Regions from separate parts of the Variovorax boronicumulans genome, predicted to be linked through region 2. Evidence: predicted binding sites of a transcription regulator. Region 2 holds the regulator's gene; the other holds the start of a gene.
The links. Region 2 encodes sigma-54, which starts transcription at its own class of promoters, with help from an activator protein. Its sites were predicted from a motif close to TGGCANGNAANCTGCTTT; they were not measured.
Positions count from the first base shown of each region.

Region 1 (7,562 bases), on a different contig from region 2:
CCCTTGAACACCAGCAGGCCGATGGGCAGCCACGCGAGCGGCGACACCGGGCGCAACAAACTGATCAGCGGGTTGAACATGCGCGAGAGGAATTCGAAGCGCCCGATGGCGAAGCCGGCCGGAATGCCGACCGCTGCCGCCAGTCCGAAGCCCAGCGCCACGCGCTGCAGCGACGACAGCACGTTCCAGCCCACGCCCTGGTCGTTCGGCCCCTTGCTGTAGAACGGATCGCTGAACACCGTGAGCGCCTGCTGCCAGGTGGCCAGCGGCGAAGGAAAGCCGGTGGTGCTTTTCATGGCCACGATCTCCCACACCAGCACCAGCAGGCCGAAGCCCAGGAACGGCGGGAGCACGCGCATCCAGAAGGCGCGCAGATCGAGGGGCGCGCGGGTGCGCGGCACGGGTGCCGCCGCCGCAACGGCCGCAGCAGGGGCGGGTGCCAGGGGCCTGGACACCACGGGCGCGGCGACCTGCGAGGCCACGGCGTCGAGCGGGGAATGGAAGACAGCGCTGACCATGGTGCGTTTCTCCTCAGACATGGAGCTTGAAAGACTCGGCGTACTTCTTCGGGTCCTTGCCGTCCCAGACGGTGCCGTCGAAGAGCTTGCTGGTGCGCAGCACGTCCTTGGGCACGGGCGTCTGCGTCGCGGCGGCGGCCTGCTTGTAGATGTCGATGCGGTTGATCTCGGTGGCCACCTTCAGGTAGTCGGGGTGCTCCTTCAAGAGGCCCCAGCGCTTGTGCTGCGTGAGGAACCACATGCCGTCCGACAGGTAGGGGAAGTTCACGGCGCCGCCGTTGTAGAACTTCATGTGGTTGGGGTCGTCCCAGCTCTTGCCCAGGCCGTTGGTGTAGCGGCCCAGGATGCGCTGGTTGATCGCGTCCACGCTGGTGTTGACGTAGCTCTTGTCAGCAATGGTTTCGGCCATCTTGTTCTTGTTCTGCAGGCCGGTGTCGATCCACTTGCCGGCCTCGAGGATCGCGGCCGTGACGGCGCGCGCGGTGTTCGGGTACTTCTTCGTGAACTCCGCGGTGCAGCCCAGCACCTTCTCGGGGTGGTCCTTCCAGATGTCCTGGGTGGTGATGCCGGTGAAGCCGATGCCGTCCATGATCGCGCGCTGGCCCCAGGGCTCGCCCACGCAGTAGCCGTCCATGTTGCCCACGCGCATGTTGGCCACCATCTGCGGAGGCGGCACGGTGATGTTCTTCACGTCCTTGAACGGATCGATGCCGGCCGAGGCGAGCCAGTAGTAGAGCCACATGGCGTGCGTGCCGGTGGGGAAGGTGTGGGCGAAGGTGTATTCGCCCTTTTCCTTGGCGATGAGCTTGGCGAGCGAGGCGGCATCGACCGCGCCCTTGTCGGCCAGCTTCTTGGACAGCGTGATGGCCTGGCCGTTGTTGTTGAGGGTCATGAGCACGGCCATGTCCTTCTTCGGGCCGCTCACGCCCAGGTGCATGCCGTACACCAGGCCGTAGAGCACGTGCGCCATGTCGAGGTCGCCGTTCACGAGCTTGTCGCGCACGCCGGCCCAGCTGGCTTCCTTGCTGGGCACGATCTTCACGCCGTACTTCTTGTCGATGCCCAGCACCGAAGCCATCACCACGCTGGCGCAATCGGTCAGCGGGATGAAGCCGATCTTCACTTCTTCCTTCTCGGGCTTGTCCGAGCCTTGGGCCCAGACGGCGGCGCGCAGCGCCGGGTCGATGCCCACGGCGCCGAGGGCGGCGGCCTGCAGCACGCGGCGCCGGCTCAGTTTGGTTTTCAGCAGCAGATCGGACATGGGCGGGGCTCCAGAAGTGAAAGACAAAAACGAAAAGGCGTCCGCACCGCGCAGGGGCTGCTCGTGAACGAGCCCTTGCGGGATGGGGACGCCTTTGTCCGGTTCGGTGGGCCGCACCCGCCGTTGGGTGCAACCTGCCTGAAGACCTTGCGGTCTGTGACAAGCTCCATGCAAGCGGTGTGCCAGCTCGCAACTGCCGTTGGGAGCTATGGAAAAGATAGCTGGCAGGGCGCGCCGGTGCGGGAGAAAGTTCCAGTCGGCCTGCGAAACCGGGCTACGCACAACTGTTGTGCGCTGCACCAATCCAAGCGGCCCGGGTCAGCGCCGCGGTGCAGGTTCGAGCGGCAGGTAGTCGGCCATGGCCAGCATCGACTCGGCCACGTCGACGAGGCGGCGCTTCTGGTTCATGGCGGTCTGGCGCAGCATCTTGTGCGCCTCGGCCTCGCTCAGGCGCCGGTGCGCCATCAGCAGGCCCTTGGCGCGCTCGACGATCTTGCGTTCGTTGAGCGAGGCACGCACGGTGTCGAGTTCGTCGCTCATGGCCTGCAGGCGCTGCGACTGCTCCTGGACCATGTCGAGCACCGAGCGCTCGAGGTGGCGCCCCAGCTGCGCCGGCGTGGCGTCCTGCGCCTGCTGGGCATCGTCGAAGAACAGCGCGCCGCCGGCCTGCGGGGCCAGCGTGCCGAGCAGCTGCCGGTAGGCCGCCAGTTCGCTGCGCGCCTGGGCGGTCTTGTGGTCGCACAGCGCGCGCAGGTCGGCCGAGAGGCGGTTCTCGACCGTCTGCATGGCGTCGATGCGCCGGGTGCAGCAGTCGAACCAGGCCTGGCTCAGCAGCGCGTCGGCCGGCACCGAGGTGGCGCCCTTGCGGCGCAGGCGCTCGAGCTCGGCCAGCACGGCGTCCGACTGGCTGTCGTGCCAGAGCGTGCGCACCGCGTCGCCCGAGAAATCGATGAACACCTGGAAGCAGCGCTCCTGCGACTCGATGAGGTGGCGCCATTGTTGGCGCTGCGCGTCGTCGCCCCGGCCCAGCGCGAGCGCGGCGGCGCCGAAGGCCCGCTCCTGGCCGGCGAACTCCTTGCCCTGCATGAAGTTGAACATCGCCACCAGCAGGCGCGAGATTTCGGGGTCGGTGGCGCCGTCGGCCGCCTCGAATACCACCGCCAGCAGGCCGGCCACGAGCTTGGCGAAGGCGGCCACGGCCTGTGCCGGCTGGAGTTCGAGCGCGTCGATGCGCCGGCGCAGCGCGGGCAGGGCGTCCAGGCCGGGCAGCACCCAGGCGATGCGGCTGAACAGGCGCGCGCCATGGCCGGCGCCCACCGCGCGGTGGTGCTCGGCCTCAAGCCGGTCGAAGCCGGCGCGCACCTGCTGCTCGAGCGCGAGGCATTCGGCGATCTGCGGGCCGCGCTGGTCGGCAAAGCGCCCGCCGTGCGAGGCCAGGAACACATTCGACATGCCGCGCTCGCGCTGCAGCGCATGCACGAGCCGGCCGATGGCGCCGACCAGCTCGCTGGTGCGCGCGAGCTGGTCCAGCGCGTCGATCTCGCATCGGCGCGCGGCGATCAGGAAGCTCAGGCCGGAAGTCATTCGTGGGGGCGCAGAAGGGGCGCCTTCCGCTCGTGCAACTTCCGTGCCTCGCTTGTCCCTTCGCGGGCGCCGCCGGCGGGCGGCCCCTACACTCGGCGCCATGCTCTTGTTGGGAATCGAATCATCCTGCGACGAGACCGGCGTGGCGCTGGTCGAGTCGCACGGCGACGCGCTGCCGCTGCTGCGTTCGCACGCGCTGCACAGCCAGATCGCCATGCACCAGGCCTACGGCGGCGTGGTGCCCGAGCTGGCCAGCCGCGACCACATCCGCCGCGTGCTGCCGCTCACCGAAGCCGTCATGGCCGAAGCCGGACGCTCGCTGGCCGAGATCGACGTGGTGGCCTACACGCGCGGCCCGGGCCTGGCCGGCGCGCTGCTCGTGGGCGCGGGCGTGGCCTGCGCGCTCGGCGTGGCGCTGGGCAAGCCGGTGCTGGGGGTGCATCACCTCGAAGGGCATCTGCTGTCGCCGTTCCTGAGCGCCGACCCGCCCGAGTTTCCGTTCGTGGCGCTGCTGGTGTCGGGCGGCCACACGCAGCTGATGCGGGTCGACGGCGTGGGCCGCTACGAACTGCTCGGCGAAACCATCGACGACGCGGCCGGCGAGGCCTTCGACAAGAGCGCCAAGCTCATGGGCCTGCCGTACCCCGGCGGCCCCTGGCTCGCGAAGCTGGCCGAAGGCGGCGACGCCGCGGCCTTCAAGCTGCCGCGCCCGCTGCTGCACAGCGGCGATCTCGATTTTTCGTTTGCCGGCCTGAAGACGGCCGTGCTCACGCAGGCCAAGAAGCTCGGCGACCAGCTCGAGGCGCGCAAGGCCGACCTGGCCGCCTCCACGCAGGCGGCGATCGTCGAAGTGCTGTTGAAGAAGTCGCTCGCGGCGCTGGACCAGACCGGCCTGAAGCGGCTGGTGGTGGCGGGCGGCGTGGGGGCCAACAAGAACCTGCGCGAGCAGCTGAACGCGGCCTGCGCCAAGCGCAAGGTGCGCGTGCACTACCCCGAGCTGCACCTGTGCACGGACAACGGCGCCATGATCGCCATGGCCGCCGCGATGCGGCTGCAGTCGGGCCTGTCGCAGGCCTCGGAGCGCTATGCCTTCGACGTCAAGCCGCGATGGCCGATGGCATCGCTGATGACGCCCGAGACGCCGCTGCCGGAAACCGCGTAGCCGACTGCTGCCGTGCACGCCCCAGCGAGGGCAGCGGCAGCACGTCGAGCACGTTGCGCCAGAGCTGGCGCCACTCGGGCCAGTCGTGGCCGCCTTCGGTGGTGAACACGCGCCCCGGCGGCAGGGCGTCGGCCAGCAGCTTGTGGTTGCTGGCAAAGCGGTCGGCCAGGCCGAAACCCAGGTACAGCGGCGGCAGGTCCTGGGAAGGCTTCGGCGCCAGGTACTGCTGGAAGAAGGGCCAGAGCTTGCGGTCGGGTTCCTCGTCGGGCTGCGGCCCGGTGGGCGCCTGCCAGGCGCGCAGGCCGCCGGCCTTCTTGATCTCGGCGCCGAGCACGCGGCGCCCGAGGTAGGGCGCCAGCGCCACGATGCCGTCCACCGAGCCCGGGCGCGCCAGTTCGTGGATCAGCGCACCGAACCCGCCGATGGAAATGCCGACCAGCCAGATCGAGGTGTAGCCCTTGGCCCGCTGGGGCTCGATGACGTCGGCGTGCAGACGCTCGCTGAGGGTCTGGTCGTAGTAGTAGGAGACGTCCGCATCGACCAGCAGTGCGTCGGCTGCGAGGTGCCGCTCGCGCACGGCGCTGATGAAACCCTCGCGCTCGAACTCTTCGGGTTTGAGGTAGGCCCCTGGCAGGAAGATCAGGAGCGTGTCGGACCGTTCGTTGTCATTGGCTGACTGCAGGTGCGTTTTCATGGTGCCTTGAGGCACACCCGCTGTCCGCACCGCCCGGGAACTCGATGCGTTTACGAGATGCCCACGAAGAAGAAAGTACTAATAAATCGTCACATCATGTGACGTTATCCGGCACTATTGTGAATACGGCGCTTGTTTAAAGTCAAAACAAGCTGTCACTAACATTTTCTTCGTGGGGGCATCGCCGGGACTAGTTGATCTGCAAGTTCGAAACCTGGCTTGCCGGCACCAGCTTGCCCAGCTTCAGGGTCAGCACGCCGTTCTCCAGCTTGGCTTCGCTGGTGGCCAGGTCGATGGCTTGCGGCAGCTCGTAGGCGAGCTTGATCTGGCGCTTGGCTTCGGCCTTGCTTTCGATGCGGACCACGGCGCCTTCGATGGCCACCGACAGGTCTTCACGCGACAGGCCGGGCACGTCCAGCGACAGGGTCCAGCTCTTGTCGTCCTGCTCGACCAGGGGCGAGCGGCGGGCGCCGGCAAAAGCCTCGTTCACGAAGCGCTCGAAGGCGCGGTCGTGGGCACGGGGAGCGAAATGCGCGCGGTGGGTGGGGGTGAAGAACATGGCGAAAACTCCTGGGTGAATGAACACAATGGGGACATGGAATGTGTGTCCCTTACACTGCGCGGCCTTTCCATCGTGAGTGCCGCTTGACACCTCATCTAGGCGCATCGGCACGCGTTTCAAGACAATGAAAACCCCCTTTATTTGGCGCCGCCAGGCCTTGAAATTCGCAGCGGCGGCGCTATGCGCGACCCCGTTCGCCGGCCTGGCCCAGGCCCCGCAACCCGCCCCCATCCGGCTGGCGCTCATCGAGAGCATGAGCGGCCCGTTCGCCAACACCGGCGAGGCCGTGTTCCGCAACCTGCAGTGGGCCGTGGAGCGCGTGAACGCGCGCGGCGGCGTGAAGCTGCCGGGCGGCGCAAGGCCGCTGCAACTGGACCGCTACGACAGCAAGGGCCAGAACGAAGAAGCGCTGTCGGCGCTGCGCGCGGCCATGGACGACGGCACCCGCATCGTGCTGCAGGGCAACTCGTCGGTGACGGCCGCGGCGCTGATCGATGCCATCGACAAGAACAACGAGCGCGACCCCTCGCGCCGCGCGATCTTCCTGAACTACTCGGCGGTCGATCCGGTGCTGACCAACGAGCGCTGCAGCTTCTGGCACTTCCGCTTCGACGCCCATGCCGACATGCGCGTGGCCGCGCTGATGGACGTGGTCAAGGACGACGCGGCGCTCAAGCGCGTCTACCTGATCGGCCAGGACTACAGCTTCGGCCAGGCCGTGCTGCGCGAGTCGCGCCGCCAGCTGGGCGTGCAACGCCCCGACGTGGAAATCGTCGGCGACGAACTGCACCCGATGGGCAAGGTGAAGGACTTCGCGCCCTACGCCACCAAGATCCTCGCCAGCGGCGCGCAGGCGGTGGTCACCGGCAACTGGGGCAACGACCTCACGCTGCTCGTGAAGGCCGCGCGCGAAGCCGGCTTCAACGGCAGCTTCTACACCTTCTACGGCAATGCGCTGGGCGCGCCGGCCGCCATCGGCGACGCGGGCATCGGCCGCGTGGTCGCGGTGGCCGACTGGCTGCCGAACGTGCAGACGCCGCAGTCCGAGGCCTTCTACCGGGCCTTTCGCACGCGCTTTCCGCGCCCGGCCGACGACTACGTGCACATGCGCATGCAGCTGCTGGTCGAGTCGCTCGCGCAGGCGCTGGAACGCGCGGGCAGCACCGAGGCCGTGCCGCTGGCGCGCGCGCTGGAGCAGGCCGACGTGAGCCTGTACGGCCAGCGCGGGCGCATGCGCGCGGCCGACCACCAGTTCCAGCAGCAGCTCGTGGTCGGCGTGATGGACAAGCAGGGCAAGCCCGGCGTGCAGTTCGACGTCGAGGGCTCGGGCTACGGCTTTCGCGTGATCAAGACGATTGCGCCCGAGCGCGCCGAGCAGCCCACGTCCTGCAAGATGAAGCGCCCTTGAGGCAGACGACACCCGACAGCACAGGAACCCCCAGACATGCGTGAAGCCATCCACCACCTCGAAGCCTCGAAGATCCGCGAAGTCGCCAATGCCGGCATGGGCCGCGACGACGTGCTCGCCTTCTGGTTCGGCGAGAGCGACGAGGTCACTCCCGAGGTGATCCGCCAGGCGGCCATCGAGTCGCTGCAGCGCGGCGAAACCTTCTACGCGCACAACCTCGGCCTGCCCGAGCTGCGCGAAGCCATCGCGCGCTACACCAGCCGCCTGCACCCGACGGTCGACGCCTCGCGCATCGCCGTCACCTCGGGCGGCGTGAGCGCGCTGATGCTCGCGGTGCAGGCGCTGGTCGACGCGGGCGACGACGTGGTCGCCG
Region 1 is NZ_BKDH01000001.1:1,160,667-1,168,228, forward strand. Features, by position in the region: gene ntrB (nitrate ABC transporter permease) at 1-518, opposite strand, end outside; gene VHAB30_RS05390 (CmpA/NrtA family ABC transporter substrate-binding protein) at 532-1,779, opposite strand; gene VHAB30_RS05395 (nitrate regulatory protein) at 2,098-3,363, opposite strand; gene tsaD (tRNA (adenosine(37)-N6)-threonylcarbamoyltransferase complex transferase subunit TsaD) at 3,464-4,525, shown strand; gene VHAB30_RS05405 (alpha/beta hydrolase) at 4,461-5,219, opposite strand; gene VHAB30_RS05410 (Hsp20/alpha crystallin family protein) at 5,410-5,778, opposite strand; gene VHAB30_RS05415 (branched-chain amino acid ABC transporter substrate-binding protein) at 5,906-7,189, shown strand; partial or broken gene VHAB30_RS05420 (pyridoxal phosphate-dependent aminotransferase) at 7,220-7,562, shown strand, end outside.
Region 1: a site for sigma-54 is predicted at 3,395-3,412, ahead of VHAB30_RS05395 (nitrate regulatory protein). Genes of this name have one in related genera too.

Region 2 (7,562 bases):
CCACCACCAACCGCGGCCGCTTCAGCACCAAGGACGGCTCGGTGCAGATCGACGGCACCGGCGCCAGCGGCAAGGTCGACATCACGATGGACATCAGCTCCATCAACACCGGCGTCGACCTGCTCAACCGCCACGTGCAGAGCAAAGACTTCTTCAACGTGGCCGAATTCCCCACCGGCCGCTTCGTGGCCGAGCGCATCGACTTCAGCGGCGACAAGGTGACCGACGTGCCCGGCACGCTCACGCTCATGGGCCAGACCAAGCCGGTGACGCTGAAGGCCGTGCGCTTCAACTGCTACCTGAACCCGCTCATCAACCGCCAGGTCTGCGGCGGCGACTTCGAGGCCACCGTGCAGCGCAGCGACTGGGGCATCACCTGGGGCCTGAACTTCGGCTTCGAGAACAAGGTGAAGCTGCTGGTGCAGGTCGAAGCCGTGAACGTGCAATGAACCCATCCCCCACCGGAGCCCACTCATGACCGACGCCCACCTCCTGTCCCTGCTCGGCATCGCCGGCGCCATGGCCGTGGGCGCGATGAGCCCCGGCCCGAGCTTCGTGATGGTGGCGCGCACGGCCGTGGCCTCGCGCAGCGACGGGCTCGCGGCGGCGCTGGGCATGGGCGCCGGCGGGCTGGCGTTCTCCATCGCGGCGCTGGCCGGGCTGCAGGCAGCGTTCCTCGCGGTGCCGGCGCTGTACCTCGCGATCAAGGCCTTCGGCGGCGCCTATCTGATCTACCTGGGCTTTCGCATCTGGCGCGGCGCGCGGCAGCCGCTCGCGATCACGCCCGACACGGACGCCTCGCCCCGAAGCCAGGGCCGCAGCGGACGCACCTTCCTGCTCGGCCTGGCCACGCAGATCAGCAACCCGAAGACGGCGGTGGTGTACGCGAGCATCTTCGCGGCCTTCCTGCCGCGCGAGGTGCCGCTGGTGCTGGCGCTCGCGGTGCCGGCCGTGATCTTCTGCATCGAGACGGGCTGGTACGCGATCGTCGCGCTGGCACTGTCCTCGGCCGCGCCGCGCGCGGCCTACCTGCGCTACAAGACCTGGATCGACCGCGCGGCCGGCGGCGTGATGGGCCTGCTGGGCCTGCGGCTCGTGTGGTCGGCCGTTCGCGGCACCTGAGGCGCTAGAGCAGGCTCTCGGGCGTGAGCGGCGACAGCAGCTCGAGCATGGTGCGGTCCCAGAAGCCCGAGTCGGGCTCTTCGTGCAGCACGGTGGTCTTGCCGCCTTCCTCGCTGACCCATTCGATGCGCCGCGAGCCGACTGCCGCTGCATCGCCGCCCTCGGCAAAGCGCAGCCGGTAGGCGCCCTGCTGCTTGAGCACGTCGAGCAGCTTCAAGGTCTGCTGCGCCATCTCGGGGCTGCGGATGAACAGGCCGATCTCGGTGTTGTGAATCTCGGAGCGCGGATCGAAATTCATCGAGCCGACGAACAGGATGCGCTGGTCGATCACCGCCGACTTGGCGTGCAGCCGCCCCACCGACGTGCCAAAGAGGCCGAGGCGCACGCTGCGCCGCGTGCGCGCGGAACTCAGCTCGTGCAGCTCGGCGCCCAGCGCCAGCATGTCGGCGCGGTAGCGGCGGTAGGCGGTGTGCACCAGCGGCTCGTCGGTGGCGGCGAGCGAGTTGGTGACCACGCTGATCTTCACGTTGCGTCCGCGGATCTCGCGCATCACCTCCAGCCCCGACGCGCCCGGAATCAGGTAGGGCGACACCAGCGTCACCTCGCTGCGCGCGCGGCGCATCTGCTCGACCACGTTGTAGCGCACGCTGTCCACGTCGAGCAGCGGCACGCCGCCGTACGACGCGGTCTTGCCGATCACGCGGTCGGGCGAATCGGCATACGCCTCGGCGGTGGTCCAGATCAGGCCCAGCTTGCCGGCGTCGAGGTCGTCGGCCACCGGGCTGTAGCCGAGCAGGTCGTTGGGCGCGGGCCTGGGCGGCGGCGGCGTGGTGTCGGGGCCGGTGGCGGCGTCGAAGCGGCGCTGCAGCTCCTCGCGCGGCAGGTCGGTGTGCACGACCGCGCCGATCGGGCGCACGTGCGGGCTGTTCCAGTACTGGTCGAACAGCACGCCCAGGCGCGGGATCAGCGCACCCGTGACGAAGGTGTCGAGGTCGATGAAGTTGGGGCCGGTGGTGCGGCGGAAGTACTGGTTGCCGATGTTGCGCCCGCCCGCCACGGCCATCGCGCCGTCGGCGATGAAGAGCTTGTTGTGCATGCGGCGGTTGACGCGGCTGAAGTCGAACAGCGATGCGGTGAAGCGCTTGAGCAGGCTGCCGCGCCCGGCCGGGAACGGGTTGAACAGGCGCAGCTCCACGTTCGGCGTGGCGGCCAGGCCGAGCAGCAGCTCGTCTTCGCCGGACGTGTACAGGTCGTCCATCAACAGGCGCACGCGCACGCCGCGCTGGGCCGCATCGCGCAGGGTGCGCAACAGGTAGCGGCCGGTCTCGTCGTTCTCGATCTGGTAGTACTGCACGTCGAGCGTGCGCTGCGCGCGGCGCGCCAGCTGCAGCCGCGTGTCGAAGGCGAAGTCGCCGCCGGGCATGAGGCGAAAGCCGCTGAGGTCGGGGTCGGGCTGCGAGGCCAGCGCGATCTTGCCGAGCGCGGTGTCGGCCGAGACGGCGATGGCCTTGGTGGGCGGGCGCGGTGCGTCGTCGGGCAAGGTGGCACAGCCGGCGAACAGCGATGCAGCCACGAGGGCGAAGACCCAATGCCCCCAGCGCGACAGCAGGCGACGGGTCATTGTGGGCTTTCTACAGGGCTTTGCGCAGGTTGGCCGGTGCGATGCGCAAGGCTTCGCGGTACTTGGCGACGGTGCGGCGCGCGCACTCGATGCCCTGCTCTTTCAGCATCTCGGAAATCTGGCTGTCGGACAGCGGCTTCTTGATGCTCTCGGAACTCACGAACTGCTTGATCAGCGCGCGCACCGCGGTGCTCGACGCATTGCCACCGGTCTCGGTGCCCAGCGCCGAACCGAAGAAGTACTTGAGCTCGACCGTGCCGAAGGGCGTGGCCATGTACTTGGCGGTGGTCACGCGCGAGATGGTCGACTCGTGCAGGCCCAGCTCGTCGGCGATCTCGCGCAGCACCAGCGGGCGCATGGCCAGCTCGCCGTGCACGAAGTAGCTCTTCTGGCGCTCGACGATGGCGTTGCTCACGCGCAGGATGGTGTCGAAGCGCTGCTGGATGTTCTTGATGAACCAGCGCGCCTCCTGCAGCCGCTGAGACAGCGCCTGGCTGCCTTCGCCCTTGTGTGACTTGAGCGCGCCGGCGTAGATGTCGTGCACGCGCAGGCGCGGCATGACCTCGGGGTTGAGCATGACGCGGAACTTCACGTTCGTGCCGCGCCCGGTCTTGGTGACGATCACGTCGGGGATGACGATGTTGCGTTCGACGTCGACGAAACGGCGCCCCGGCTTGGGTTCGAGCCGCGCAATGACCTGCAGCGCCGAGCGCACCAGGTCTTCGTTGGTGCGCGTGAGCGTGGCCAGGCGCTTGAAGTCGCGCCGCGCGAGCAGCTCCATGGGCTGCTTGCAGATCGCGATGGCGGTCTTGCGGATGAGCGCTTCGGCCTCGGTCTCGTCTTCGCTGGCGAGCGCCTTCAGCTGGATGCTCAGGCATTCGCCGAGATCGCGCGCGCCGACGCCCACCGGCTCCAGGCTCTGCAGCAGGCCCAGCGCCACCTGGAAGTGGTGCACGAGGTCGTCGAACTGGTCGTTGTCGTCGCCCGCCAGGCCCGAGGCCAATGCGGGCAGCGAGTCTTCGAGGTAGCCGTCGTCGTTGAGCGACTCGATCAGGAAGCGCAGCGCGGCGCAGTCGTTTTCATTGAGCCGCAGGCTCAACGCCTGGCGGTGCAGGAAGGACTGCAGCGACTCCTGGCTGCGCGCGAGTTCGGTGGCATCGGCACGCTCGTCGTCGCCCAGGTTGTTCTGGCGCGCGGGCGCATCGCTGCCCCACTCGCTGTCGTCGGGCGCCATGTCGACGGTGCCGTCGCCTTCCCAGTCGGGCTCGCGCTCGGCGATCTCGGCGGCGGGGCCATCGGTGTCGGGGGTCGAGGTGCTGGTGTCACTGGACGTGGAGGAAGTGCTGGCGGCGGACGGCGTGAACTCGGCCTCACCCTCGCCCGCGTCGTCGCGCGGCACCGGCGCGTCGGCCGTGTCCAGCCCGAATTCCTCGCGCGCCGCTTCTTCCGCGGTGCGCTCGAGGAACGGGTTCTCGTCCAGCATCTGCTCCACCTCCTGGCTCAGTTCGAGCGTGGAGAGTTGGAGCAGGCGAATGGACTGCTGCAGCTGTGGCGTCAGCGCCAGATGCTGCGAGACGCGAAGGGACAGCCCTTGCTTCATGGAGACCCGACCCTCCCTTACATGCGGAAGTGCTCGCCCAGGTACACCCTGCGTACCTCGGCGTTGTCGACGATCTCCGAGGGTGTGCCTTGTGCCAGCACGTGCCCGTCGCTGATGATGAACGCGTGATCGCAGATGCCCAGCGTTTCACGCACGTTGTGGTCGGTGATGAGCACGCCGATGCCGCGCTCTTTCAGGAAACTGATGATCCGCTGGATCTCGATCACGGCGATCGGGTCGATGCCGGCGAAGGGCTCGTCCAGCAGGATGAAGCGCGGCTGGGTGGCCAGCGCGCGTGCAATTTCAACGCGGCGGCGCTCGCCGCCCGACAGCGCGAGCGCGGGCGAATCGCGCAGGTGGTCCACGCGCAGGTCGGCCAGCAGGTCGGCCAAGCGCTCTTCGGTGTGCTGCTTGGTCAGCGGCATCATGCGGCCGTTGGCGTCGGGCTCGCGCTGCAGCTCGAGCACGGCACGCACGTTTTCCTCGACCGTGAGCTTGCGGAAGATCGAGGCCTCCTGCGGCAGGTAGCTCAGGCCCATGCGCGCGCGGCGGTGGATGGGCATGTGGGCGATGGGCTCGCCGTCGATGGTGATCTCGCCGGCGTCGGCGCGCACCAGCCCGACGATCATGTAGAACGAGGTGGTCTTGCCCGCGCCGTTGGGGCCGAGCAGTCCGACGACCTCGCCCTTTTGCACGTCGAGCGAGACGTCTTTCACGACCGTGCGGCTGCCGTAGCTCTTCTTGAGGCCGCGCGCCACGAGGCGGCTGCCCGGAATGCCGTCGGCGGTCTGGGTTCCTGCGGTTTCGATCACTTGCGCCCTTCCCCTTCGGTGCCGCCCAGCGTGGTGCTCGGGCGCAGCCCGGCGCCGGGCGCGGGGGTGGGTGCCGGGGCCGCGGGCTTCTTGCCGCCGGCTGCCGGTGCGGAACCGCCCGCTGCCGGGGCCGCGGCGGCCTTCGGCGTGAGGATGGCCTTCACGCGGCCGCCGCCGCCCGCCGAGACGCCGGCGTTCGGCGGCACGAGGGAGCCGTTGACGGTGTAGGTGTCGTTGCTCTGGTCGTAGACGATCAGCGCGCCGCTGCTCTCGTCGTTGGCCGTGGCGCCGATCAGCCGGCGCATGACGGCACGGCGGATGAACTTGACGTTGTCGGCGCGGCTGTCGTACTCGATGACTTCCGACTCGCCCTCGATCCACTCGTCGCCGGCGTTGCGCTTCTGCTTGTAATAGGCCAGCTTGCCGGGCGCCGCCGTGACCACGCCGTACTGGTAGCCCTCGGCGTCCTGGCGCACGTCCAGCCGCGCGCCGCGGATGATGATCGTGCCCTTCGTGACCAGCACGTTGCCGGTGAACACGCTGGTCTGTTTCAGGTCGTCGTAGCGCATCGAGTCGGACTCGATGTTCATCGGCTTGGTGCGGTCGGCGGTTTCGGCCAGGGCGCCCGAGGCGGCACCGGCCAGCAACAGCGCACCGAAAGCCAGGCGGCCGAGGCGACGAAGGGTGGGGAATGTGGGGATGGAGGGCAATGTCATAAAGGCACGAAACTTGCTCTGAAACATTGTATGCGTGGGATGGCAATTGCCCACCGCCGCCAATGAAAAAGCCCGCCGAAGCGGGCCTTGCATTCGACCGAAGAACCAGGTCGTCGGGTCGGTCAGCCCTTCTTGGCTTCGCCGATGAGGAAGGTCGCGACCTGCAGCACCTTGGACATGCTGCCGGCGGTTTCGCCGTCCACATACCAGCGGCCCGCCACGGCCAGGGCCGGCACGCCGGCGACCTTGTAGGCCTCGGTCTGCTGCGCTGCGCGGCGGGCCTTGCTGGCCACGCCGAAGGACGCAAAGGTTTCCTTGAACTTGGCGCCGTCGAGGCCGGCACGCTCGGCCCAGGCCTGGATGTTGGCGTCGCCGTTCAGGTTCTGGCGCTGCGCGTGGATGGCGGCGAACACCTTCGGGTGGTACTCGTCGAGCTTGCCCATCGCTTCGAGCGTGAAGTACAGGCGCTGCTTGGCTTCGACGTCGTTGCCCACGAAGGGCACGGGGATGCGGCGGAACGCCACTTCCTTCGGGGCTGCCTTGACCCAGGCTTCGAGCGAGGGCTCGAAGTCGTTGCAATGCGGGCAGTTGTACGAGAAGAACTCGACCACCTCGACCTTGCCGGCCGGTGCATCGACGGGCACGCGCTTGTCGAGCACGAGGAAATCGGTGCCGGCCTTGGGGGCGCGCTGGGCGTGTGCCGGAACGGCAGCCAGCGAAAGCAGCCCGATCGAAGTGGCGGCCAGCGAAAAGTCACGACGTTTCATGGAAAAGGTTCTCCTGTGGGTACCGCAGTACAGAGCCGGCGCGCCGCCGGGAGTTCCCCATGGACGGCGCGACCGAGGCGCTGGAATTGACAAACGAGTGCGGCGAATGCCGCGCGGGCGAGAGCTTAAAGGCTGTTCAAGAAAGGCGCTGACGGGTCAGCGCTGCACGCGCACCAGCGCCGATTCGAGACCGCCGCCGTCGAGCCGTTCCTTGAGCCGGTCGGCGTCGTCCTTCTTGTTGAACGGGCCGGCGCGCACGCGGTAAACCGTGCGACCGGCCTGCTCGCGCTCGGTGACCTTGGCCTCGACGCCCATGAGCGACAGCTTGGCGCGCTGCGCCTCGGCGTCGTCGGTGGTGCGGAAGGCGCCGGCCTGCACGAAGTACATGAAGGGGTCGGCACCCGACGGCGACGGCGCGGCGGCCGTGTGGCTCGGCGCGGCGGACGCGGTGGTCGTGCTGCCGCCTGCGCGGGCCCGGGCGAGGTCGCCCAGCGGATCGTTCGACGGCGGCAGGGCGTTGGCTTCGGCCGGCACCGGCGCGGGGCGCGCCGGCTTGGGCGCCACCACCACGGGGGCCGGGGCGGTGACCGGCGGGGTGACGGTGGTGGGCGCCGTGCCCGGTGCCGCGGTGACGGGGGCGCCGGTGATCGGGTTCACCGGACCGGTGGCCGTGGCGGCCGGTGGCGTGGCCGCCGGCTTGGGCGCGCCGGCCTTGCCGGCCAGCGGCGCGTTCGGGTCCCAGTCGCGGTTCTTGCGGGCTTCGGCTTCGTCCTGTTCGGCACCGCCGCGTTGCGTCTTGTTGACGAACGGGATCGGCACCTTGGTGACGTAGACCGCGATGCCCAGGGCGACGCCCAGACCGAGCACCAGGCCGATGATCAGCCCGATGACGATGTTGCCGCGTTGTCTGCTTGTCTTCTTCAT
Region 2 is NZ_BKDH01000003.1:120,215-127,776, forward strand. Features, by position in the region: gene VHAB30_RS23260 (YceI family protein) at 1-449, shown strand, start outside; gene VHAB30_RS23265 (LysE family translocator) at 475-1,122, shown strand; gene VHAB30_RS23270 (phospholipase D family protein) at 1,127-2,743, opposite strand; gene rpoN (RNA polymerase factor sigma-54) at 2,754-4,343, opposite strand; gene lptB (LPS export ABC transporter ATP-binding protein) at 4,361-5,155, opposite strand; gene lptA (lipopolysaccharide transport periplasmic protein LptA) at 5,152-5,871, opposite strand; gene VHAB30_RS23290 (thiol:disulfide interchange protein DsbA/DsbL) at 5,994-6,638, opposite strand; gene VHAB30_RS23295 (SPOR domain-containing protein) at 6,795-7,562, opposite strand.